DNA from 3 places in the Mesorhizobium sp. LMG17149 genome. Region 1 is predicted to be linked to each of the others. Evidence: predicted binding sites of a transcription regulator. Region 1 holds the regulator's gene; each other region holds the start of a gene.
What was found. Region 1 encodes PhoB, which activates phosphate uptake and scavenging genes when phosphate is short. Its sites were predicted from a motif close to TGTCATNNANCTGTCAT; they were not measured.
Positions count from the first base shown of each region.

Region 2: a site for PhoB is predicted at 1,593-1,609, ahead of NP945_RS04105 (LTA synthase family protein). Genes of this name have one in related genera too.
Region 3: a site for PhoB is predicted at 1,771-1,787, ahead of phnC (phosphonate ABC transporter ATP-binding protein). Genes of this name have one in related genera too.

Region 1 covers NZ_JANIFL010000008.1:265,961-269,507, reverse strand. Annotated here, with positions in the region: gene NP945_RS20900 (ROK family protein) at 168-1,415, shown strand; gene phoB (phosphate regulon transcriptional regulator PhoB) at 1,432-2,121, opposite strand; gene phoU (phosphate signaling complex protein PhoU) at 2,138-2,845, opposite strand; gene pstB (phosphate ABC transporter ATP-binding protein PstB) at 2,872-3,547, opposite strand, start outside.
Region 2 covers NZ_JANIFL010000002.1:161,113-164,659, reverse strand. Annotated here, with positions in the region: gene NP945_RS04105 (LTA synthase family protein) at 1-1,578, opposite strand, end outside; gene fabD (ACP S-malonyltransferase) at 1,831-2,772, shown strand; gene fabG (3-oxoacyl-[acyl-carrier-protein] reductase) at 2,830-3,547, shown strand, end outside.
Region 3 covers NZ_JANIFL010000001.1:282,765-286,311, forward strand. Annotated here, with positions in the region: gene phnD (phosphonate ABC transporter substrate-binding protein) at 1-749, opposite strand, end outside; gene phnC (phosphonate ABC transporter ATP-binding protein) at 834-1,691, opposite strand; gene NP945_RS01330 (DapH/DapD/GlmU-related protein) at 2,126-2,743, opposite strand; gene phnL (phosphonate C-P lyase system protein PhnL) at 2,740-3,447, opposite strand; gene phnK (phosphonate C-P lyase system protein PhnK) at 3,485-3,547, opposite strand, start outside.

The DNA.
Region 1 (3,547 bases):
ACGCTGTCAACATCGATTCTGATGGATTTTGATGTCATTTCGAGGTTTTTTCGAGTCTCGGAATAAATAAATGACACGGCCTGCAGCTTCTGCCAGTATTTACCGGCGTCACCGACAGCGTTCCAGGGGCAGGAGGAACCGCGGCGACCGGGAGGATATGAAAGAACATGTCGGTCGGAATCCGCCACGACGATCTGCGCCGCCGCAACCGCGCCATGGTGATCGCGGCAGTGCGCCGCGCCGGACAGCCGTCGCGAACCGAGATCGCCGCGACCACAAGCCTCAGCCATTCGACCATCTCGGCGATTTCATCCGACCTGATCGTCGAAGGCATCCTGACCGAAAGCAAGCCGAGCGAGGCCGGCTCGCTCAAACGCGGCCGGCCGCAGGTCGGCCTCAGTCTCAATCCGGAAGCGGCCGCGGTAATGACCGTGGTGCTGTCGCTGAACTTCCTCTCCGTCGCCGTCATCGACTATGCCGGCCAGGTAATATCCGAGGAACAGCGCCGGCTGGACACGCTGACGATGTCGCGCGAGTCGCTGATCGGGGAATGCACGGCCATCGTGCGGCGCCGCCTGGCAGATCCCGACCTGGACGTGCGCAGCATCGCCCGCATCGCGCTGGCCATCCAGGGCATCACCGACACCCGTGCCCGCGCCATGCTGTGGTCGCCGATCACGCCGCACACCGACATCGCCTTCGCTGACATATTCGAAGACGAGTTCGGCATCCCCGCCATAATGGAGAACGACTGCAACATGATGGCGGTGGCGCTGCGCTGGCGCGACCCCGATCGTTACCGCGACGATTTCATCGCTATCCTTTTGTCGCACGGCATCGGCATGGGACTGGTGCTGAAGGGCGAATTGTTCACCGGCACCCATTCTTCGGGCGGCGAATTCGGCCACATGATCCATCGGCCGAACGGCGCGCTATGTCGCTGCGGACGGCGCGGCTGCGTCGAAGCCTATGCGGGCAATTACGCCATATGGCGCAACGCCAGGCAGATGGGCGAGGATGCAGAACCCGTTGCCGATGTCAGCGACGCCGACATGCGCGCCCTGGCTGCCGCGGCCCGCGAAGGTGACGGACCCGAACGGGAAGCCTATCGCAAGGCCGGCGAAGCGCTCGGCTACGGCCTCGGCAGCCTGTTCGCGCTGATCGATCCGGCGCCGGTCGCCATGGTCGGTGTCAGCGCCGCCGCCTTCGACCTGATCGAGCCGGCATTGCGGCAAGCGATTGCCCAGACCGCCGGCGGCCAGCATTCCAAATCGATTTCCTTCGACACCGAGCCGAACGAACTGCCGCTGATCCGCGAAGGCTGCGCCATGCGGGCGCTGATCTTCGTCGATCAGGAGATTTTTGCGCCGGGCGTGCAGGCGAGATCCGGTTTCGGCGGCAAGAACGTGGCGTGAGTTCAAACGAGGGAGTTCAGTCCTCTCGGATGGCGTATCCGGCCCCACGGATCGTGCGGATGACATCAGGCATACGGCCATTGTTGACCGCCTTGCGCAGCCGGCCGACATGCACGTCGACCGTGCGCTCATCGATGTAGATCGTCTCGCCCCAGACATTGTCGAGCAGCTGGCTGCGCGAGAACACGCGGCCTGGATGGCGCATCATGAATTCGAGCAGGCGGAATTCCGTCGGCCCAAGCCGGATCTCGCTCTTCTTGCGATAGACACGGTGCGACTCGCGATCGAGCACGATATCGCCGACCTTGAGCACGCTGGACAGCACTTCCGGCTTGGCCCGGCGCAGCAGCGCCTTGACCCTGGCCATGAACTCCGGCGTCGAGAAGGGCTTGACCAGATAGTCGTCGGCGCCGGTCGACAGGCCGCGCACGCGGTCGCTTTCCTCGCCTCGCGCGGTCAGCATGATGATCGGCAGCCGCTCGGTCTCGGGACGCATTCGCAGGCGCCGGCAGAGTTCGATGCCCGAAACCGCAGGCACCATCCAGTCGAGCACCAGAAGATCGGGAACGTTCTCCTGCAGCCGGATTTCGGCCTCATCGCCGCGCGTCACGACCTCGACCTGGTAACCTTCGGATTCAAGATTGTAGCGGAGCAGCACGCCTAGCGGCTCCTCATCCTCCACCACCATGATGCGTGGTGCGATCATCGGCTGGTCACCCCTGTTATGCCGCTGGCGCGGACATTGCCGTCTCGTCCTGCTTCGGACGATTGGCTGGCAGCTGCGTGCCGGTCAAAACATAGTAGGCATTTTCGGCGATGTTGGTCACGTGGTCGCCGATCCGCTCGAGGTTCTTGGCGCAAAACAACAGGTGCGTGCACGCCGTGATGTTGCGGGGATCTTCCATCATGTAGGTCAGCAGCTCGCGGAACACCGAGGTGTATTTGACGTCGATGCGTTCATCATTGTTTCTGAGCGTGGCAAGCGCTGCCGCGTCAGCGGCGGCATACTCGTCGACGACCCCCTGCACCTGGATCAGCACCAGCTGCGCCATCGCGTCGATCGAATGCGAAAGATCGTGCGGCGTGACGCTCAGCCCGACAGTGCCGACGCGCTTGGCGATGTTCTTGGCAAGGTCGCCGATGCGCTCGAGGTCGCCGGCCATGCGGATCGAACCGACCACCGCACGCAGATCGTTGGCCATTGGCTGGCGCTTGGCGATCAGCGTGATGGCGCGATCGTCCAGCTCGCGCTGGCGGGCATCCATGATGGCATCGTCGGAAACCACGCGCTGCGCCAGCGCATTGTCCGAATTGAGCAAAGCCTTGGTCGAGCCACTGACCATCGAGCGGGCGAGATCGCCCATGTCGCGGATCAGCTGGCTGATCTGCTCCAGATCCTCATCGAAAGATGCAACGGTATGTTCACCCATGATCTTCGTCCCTCATATGCCTGAGCTCAGCCGAACCGGCCGGTGATGTAGTCCTGGGTGCGTTTGTCGTCGGGGGTGGTGAACATCTTGTCGGTGGCGCCCTCCTCGACCAGATAGCCTAGATGGAACATCGCGGTGCGCTGCGACACGCGCGCGGCCTGCTGCATCGAATGGGTGACGATGACGATCGTATAGTTCTGGCGCAGTTCGTCGATCAGTTCCTCGACGCGAGCAGTGGCGATCGGGTCGAGCGCCGAACACGGTTCGTCCATCAGGATCACCTCGGGTGACACGGCGATGGCGCGTGCAATGCACAGACGCTGCTGCTGGCCACCGGAAAGACCCGTGCCAGGTTCCTGCAAACGGTCCTTCACCTCGTTCCAGATCGCCGCCTTCTTCAAGCTCGACTCGACGATCTGATCCATGTCGGCCTTGCGCTTGGCCAATCCGTGGATGCGCGGGCCATAGGCGACGTTCTCGTAGATCGACTTGGGGAACGGATTGGGTTTCTGAAACACCATGCCGACGCGCGCCCTGAGTTCGACGACATCGATGTTCTTGTCGTAGATGTCTTCTTCGTCGAGCGTTATCTTGCCGGTTACCCGCGCGGAATCGATGGTGTCGTTCATGCGGTTGAGGCAACGCAGGAAGGTCGACTTGCCGCAGCCGGAGGGGCCGATCAGCGCCGTCACCTGATTCAGG
Region 2 (3,547 bases), on a different contig from region 1:
TTCCTTGCGCGGCGCGACATTGTCCTTGAGGAAGCCGGTTTCGACATAGACCGGCCCCAGCGGCGGCAGATGGTCGCCGAAGAAGGCGATTACGGTGGGGCGGGAGCGTTTCTTGGCCCATTCGACGAGGCGTTCGAGGCCGCGATCGGCATCGGCTGAGCCCTCGGCGTAGCTGAGTAGCGATTCGCGCGCCCACTGGCTGATCGGCGCCTGCACCCTATGCGTGGGATTGTAATAGCGGTTCGGCTCGTAGGGACCGTGGTTTTGCAGGCTGACCGCAAAGAAGAACACCGGCTCGTCGCTGGCGTCGGCCTCGCTGATGATCTCGTCGGTCATCGCCGCATCCGATGCCAGTGGCCCGCGCTTTTGCATTGGCGGCAGCGTCTCTTCCGACTTGAAATCGTTGAAGCCGAAATCGGCATAGACCGCGCCACGGTTCCAGAACCAGTTGGTGCCGGGATGGATGGCGCGCGCCCGGTAACCCTGGCTCTTCAGGAAGGTCGCGAGCGAAGGCGTCGGCGTGCGCACATATTGCTGATAGGGGATGCTGCCTGCCGGCAGGAACGCGTTGGAGAAGCCGGTCAGCGCCTCGAACTCGATATTGGCGGTCATGCCGCCGAACTCCGGCGAGAACATCGAGCCCGAGCGCAGCGCCCGCACATTGGGGATTGGATCTGGCGTGATGGTGACGCCAGGCAACTTGGTCGGATCCCAGAAGGATTCGCTCATGACGATGATGATGTCCGGCTTCTCGGCCGGCACCGAGGCGGTCACATCAGGCCTGGCTATCGCTGCGATCGCCTTGTCGGAATAGCCCGGCGGCGCCGAGACATGCGCCATTGGCACGTTGAGGGCAAAGGCCAGCGCAAAGCCGTTGGAGGCATAGTTTTCCTTCTGGTCCCACATGATCGGGATGATCTGCAGCCGATCCCTGGTCCAGGAGAAGGTGGCGTAGTCCATGATCGAAACGAAGAAGGCGAGTAGCGGCACTGCCAGCGTCAGCCGCGCAAGGCGCCCCTTGCGGCTGAGTGCGGGAACCTTGCGGCGCCATAGCCGCCAGCCGTAGACGAGCAGCGACAGGCCGGCGACGATGCCGACGACCATGGCAAGCGCGGTCATCGGCCGTTCGCGTACCAAAAGCGGCAGCAGCGCGAAGATCTGGCGGGCATAGAGGAAATCGGTCGGATAGAGCGGATCGCCGAGATAGTGCGACTTCTGGTGACCGACGAAAGCAAGCGACAAGGTCAGCGGCGCGACGATCATCAGGCTCTGGTGGCTGCGGCCGAGCACCGCATCGAAGCCGATCAGGAGCAGCGCAAACACGACGATGGTGGTCCAGCCCGGCTTGAACGGCTGCAGGAAGAAGGAGATGGTTCCGGCAAAGTCGCCGCGCACGATCAGTTCGATGGCAAACACCAGGATAGCGGCAATCGCCAGGCTGATCAGCCCATAGCGCACGACCGGCCATCTCCTGCCCGGCAGATAGCCGGTGGAAGGGTCGTCTTCCAGGAACTGTGGCGCGGCCTTGCCGGTGCGTTTGTAACTCTTTGCCACTTTAACTTCCCCACCCAGCGACAAGCACGTCACTCGATTGTCATGGAATTGTCACGCAAAGCTAGCGCCTGTAACGGAAATAAGAAGAGCCAGCAAACGAATCGTGAGCGGTTTTCATCAGGAGTGATCGCCAAAAACCCTTTCGCAACAGGCACTCGGCGGACGAGGCTGCCCTCGGGCAGGGTCGAACCGGGCTTGACTTGGCGCCCCGCCATGCGTCACAGGCAGGAAAAACCCGTCTTCAGGCAAGCAAAACCAGCCCTTGGGAGCCCTCGCATGGCCGTTGCATTCACCTTTCCCGGACAAGGCAGCCAGGCGGTCGGCATGGGCAAGGATCTCGCCGACGCCTTCCCCGAAGCGCGCAGGGTCTTCCAGGAAGTCGACGATGCGCTCGGCGAAAATCTGTCGAAGCTGATCTGGGAAGGGCCGGAAGAGACGTTGACGCTGACCGCCAACGCGCAGCCGGCGCTGATGGCGGTGTCGCTGGCCGCGATCCGGGCGCTGGAATCGCGCGGCTTCTCGCTGAAAGGCAAGATCGCCTATGTCGCCGGTCATTCGCTAGGCGAATATTCGGCGTTGGCCGCTGCCGGCTTCGTTTCGGTTGCCGATGCCGCCCGGTTGCTGCGCATACGCGGCAATGCCATGCAGGCGGCGGTGCCGGCCGGCGAGGGCGCCATGGCGGCGATCATCGGATTGGAACAGGCCGATGTCGAAGCCGCTTGCGCGGAAGCCGCCAAAGGCTCTGTCTGCCAGATCGCCAACGACAATGGCGGTGGCCAACTGGTCATCTCCGGCGCCAAGGCCGCGGTCGAACTGGCCGCGAAACTGTGCACCGAGAAAGGCGCCAAACGCGCGCTGATGCTGCAGGTGTCCGCGCCCTTCCATTCCGCGCTGATGGCGCCGGCCGCGAACGTCATGCGCGAAGCCCTGGCCGGCGTGGCAAAGAACGCGCCGGTGGTTCCCGTCCTCTCCAATGTTACGGTCAGCCCGACCAGCGATCCAGACGAGATCGCCCGCCGCCTGGTCGAACAGATAACCGGCCGCGTGCGTTGGCGCGAGACGGTGGAATGGTTCGGCGCAAACGGCGTCACCACGCTTTACGAGATCGGCGCCGGCAAGGTGCTTTCAGGATTGGCGCGGCGCATCAACCGCGATGTCGCCACCGCGTCGGTCGGCACCGCGGCTGACGTCGAGGCGGCCATGGCGGCGCTTGCATAAAGCGTCATTTGATCCCATCCCTGTAAAGGGTGTTCTCTTCTCAATCAGGAGACAAAAATGTTCGAATTGACTGGCCGCAAGGCGCTCGTCACCGGCGCATCCGGCGGCATCGGCGAGGCGATCGCCAGGATGTTGCATGCGCAGGGCGCGATCGTCGGCCTGCATGGCACCCGCGTCGAGAAACTGGAAGCGCTGGCTAGCGAGCTTGGCGACCGGGTCAAGCTGTTCCCGGCCAATTTGTCCAACCGTGAGGAGGTCAAGGCGCTCGGCCAGAAAGCCGAAGCCGATCTCGAAGGCGTCGACATCCTGGTCAACAACGCCGGCATCACCAAGGACGGCCTGTTCGTGCGCATGTCGGATGCCGACTGGGACAGCGTGCTCGAGGTCAACCTGACCGCCGTGTTCAGGCTGACCCGCGAACTCACCCACCCGATGATGCGCCGCCGCCATGGCCGCATCATCAACATCACCTCGGTGGTCGGCATCACCGGCAATCCCGGCCAGACCAATTACTGCGCCTCAAAGGCCGGCATGATCGGCTTCTCCAAATCGCTGGCACAGGAGATCGCCACCCGCAACATCACCGTCAACTGCGTCGCTCCGGGCTTCATCGAATCGGCGATGACCGACAAGCTCAACGACAAGCAGAAAGAGGCGATCATGGCGGCGATCCCGACGCGGCGCATGGGCACCAGCGTTGAAGTCGCGTCCGCCGTCGCTTATCTCGCCTCCAACGAAGCCGCCTACGTCACTGGCCAGACCATCCACGTAAATG
Region 3 (3,547 bases), on a different contig from region 1:
TCGGCGTCGAGCGAGGTGCGTATGACCAGCGGGCCGTTCGGGATCAAGGGGGACTGCCACAACTCTACGAGGTCGTCCATCTTGAGGACACCCTTGTCGACCATCTTGCGCAGATTGCCGGAGCTGTAGCCATTCTTGAAGTCGCCGACGCCGGAGGCCCAGGTGGTGCCGGCATCGAAGGTGCCCTTCAGAACTTCAAGGACAAGCTGTTCATGGCCGCCGCCGAAGCCGGTCGACGCGAAATAGCTCTTCACATCCATGCCGATGTCTTTGGGCAGCGAGGTGACCGGAACCAGGTAGCCGGAAGTCGAATCGGGATCGGCGAAACCGAGTTTCTTGCCCTTCATGTCAGCGAGTGTCTTGATGCCGGAATCCGCACGGGCGACCATAACCGAATGGTAGCCGGTCGAACCGTCGGTCTGGACCGTCGTCAGGATCGGCTGAACCGCGTCCTTGTTCTCGAGGTAGACCTTGGCGTAGGCGGAAGCGCCGAGTTCGGCATAGTCGAGCGTGCCGCCGAGCAGACCCTGGATGACGCCGTCGTAGTCGGCGGCCGGGAACAGCGAAACTTTCTCGACGCCGAGAACTTGCTTGATGTGGTCGGCGAAGCACTGGTAGTTGCGCAGACGGTCGGCTTCGTTCTCGCCGCCCAGAATGCCGACGCGGAATTCCTTCAGATCCTGTGCCTGGACCGAGCCCATCGCCATGGCCATGATGGAAACGGCACCGAAAAGTATCTTTCTAAACATCTCGTCTCTCTCCTGTTGGTCCCGGCATCGCGCCGGCTGCGTTGGGATATGATGCCCTTGACGCGGGCTGGCGATCCAGGTCGCTCAGTAACCAGGAAAGGCTGGCTCAAGCGGTCCGGCGGATGCGGCGATTTTTTGCTTGATGATGACACTGGTCGAGGTGATGGCCTCGGAGATTTCGCCGCCGCTGCTGTCGGCGCCGTAGACCATGCGCACGGCCTCGCGGTTGAGCTCTTCCGGCGGGCCGTCGAAGACGACCTTGCCGGCAGCCATGCCGATGATACGGTTGCAATAGGTGCGGGCCGTGTCCAGCGTGTGCAGGTTGGTGATCACGGTGATGCCTTCGCGCAAATTGATATCCTGCAGCGAATCCATAACCACCTTGGCGTTGAGCGGATCGAGTGACGCGATCGGCTCGTCGGCGAGGATCACCTTCGGCTGCTGCATCAACGCGCGGGCAATGGCGACGCGCTGCTGCTGGCCACCCGACAAGGTGCCGGCGGCCTGCAGCGCGGTGCGGGCGATATCGAGACGCTCCAGCGCTGCTATCGCCTCGGCTCGTTCCTCGCGGGAGAAGATGCCGAGCAGGTTCGACATGGTGGAGCGGTGGTTCAGCCGGCCGAGAAGCACATTGGTCAGCACGTCGAGGCGCGGCACCAGGTTGAACTGCTGGAAGATCATGGCGCAATCGCGCTGCCAGCGCCGTAGTGGCGAACCGCGCAGCTGGGAGACCTCGGCGCCGTCAAAAAAAATCGACCCCTGGCTGGGATCGATGAGACGGTTGATCATGCGAAGAAGGGTCGATTTGCCAGCGCCCGAACGGCCGATGACGCCAACCATCTGACCATGCGGGATCGCGATGTTGATGTCGCTGACGGCAGTGTTCTTGCCAAATCGTCGGGTGACACCGCGGATTTCGAGCGTGGCGGAATTTGCTGGCATGGGGGCAGGTTCCAGGTCCGGACCATTGATCGTCAGGCTCTCGCCTAGCGCAGCCACATGAACCTGCCGTGTCGCGGTGATGTCAGTTTTGTTACGCTCCACAGGTGTGGAGTTTACGGTCGGCCTAGGACCAGCAGTTTCCTCGAAGTGCTCCAGGTCCCTGACGCTGCAGAAGGCGGGCGGCTTAATTTCGACTACAGGAGCTTGCTGCTCGAAAAGCGTCAGGCATCGTCGAACAGGCCCCGCCATGCGGCGGCCCGATCGTCCGCAAGATGCTGGATCTGGTAGGGGAAAGTGATGTGGAAGACGTAAGCGTTGTGACCGCTATGCCGGTAACCGAACGGCACGGCCAGTGCGTTACGCCAAGCCGCGTCCTGCGCCGGTGATGTGTCAGGGATATGAAACAGGTTCGCCCATGACGATGACGTGATGGCTTATCCGCCGTATTTTTCCAGAAAAGCCTCGGCCTCAAGCTCCCGGAAATCATCCAACGCGGCGCGCAGCCTTGCATGGTCCCAGTCCCACCAGGCGAGCGCCTGGTAACGTTCGGCCGTGCGGCGATCGAAGCGCTCGCGGATCGGTTTGGCCGGCACGCCGCCGACAATGGTATAGGGCGCGACATCTTTCGAGACCACCGCACCCGCGCCGACCGCGGCGCCATCGCCGACGGTGACGCCGGGCAGGATAGTCGAGCCGTGACCGAGCCAGGTGTCGTGGCCGATGGTGACGCGTTTGGCGCGGCGCTGGGCGAAGAATTCTGTCTCGTGCTCGGCATCGTCCCAGTAGTCCGAGGCGCGATAGGTGAAGTGATGCAGCGTCGGCCGCCAGGTCGGGTGGTTGGTGGCGTTGATGCGAACGCTGGCCGCGATGTTGGCGAACTTGCCGATCGTCGCGCACCAGACGGAGCAGTCCTGCATCATGTAGGAATAGTCGCCAAGTTCGCTTTCCGAGACCCGGCTGCGGTCGGCGATCTCGGTCCAGCGGCCGAGCGTCGAATTCTGTACATCCGCCGTCGGGTGGACCAGCGGCGTCTCGGACAATTTCCTGCTCATGCGGCGATTTTTCCGGACGCGAACGCGGTGACGTCGATGATGCGGTCGGCAACCGCCTCGCGCACATCGTGGTCATGGAAGATGCCGAGCAGGGCGACATCAGCCGCCTTCTTGGCGGCGATGAGTTCGATCACGACATCGCGGTTCCTGGCGTCGAGCGACGCGGTCGGCTCGTCAAGCAGCAGGATCGGATGCTCGGTGATGAAGCCGCGCGCGATGTTGACGCGCTGCTGCTCGCCGCCGGAGAAGGTCGCAGGCGGCAAAGCCCAGAGTTTCTCCGGCAGGTTGAGCTGCGCCAGCAAGGCGCGGGCCTTGCCGCGGGCAATCTCGCGATCCTCGCCGCGCTCGACCAGCGGTTCGGCGACGACATCGAGCGCTGAAACGCGCGGCACGGTGCGCAGGAACTGGCTGACATAGCCGATCGTTTGCCGGCGCACCGCAAGCACGGTGCGAGGGCTGGCGGTGGCGAGGTCGATCAGCCCGTCATCGTGCGTGACGATGATCTGGCCTTCGTCGACGGCATAGTTGCCGTAGAGCATCTTCAGGATCGAGCTCTTGCCGGCACCGGACGGGCCGCCGAGCACGGTGCATTCGCCGGCCCTGATCGAGAACGAGACACCGGCGACAACAGGCAGTTTGATGCCGTCGCGCAGGTGCATGGTGAAGCTCTTGGCGACGTCGGAGACAACGAGGGGGGTTGCCATCAGAAGGTTCTCCAATCGTCAGTCGTTTGCGTCATCGTCAAACCTGCAGAATCGAGGAAACAAGCAATTGCGTGTAAGGCGCGCGCGGGTCGTCGAGCAC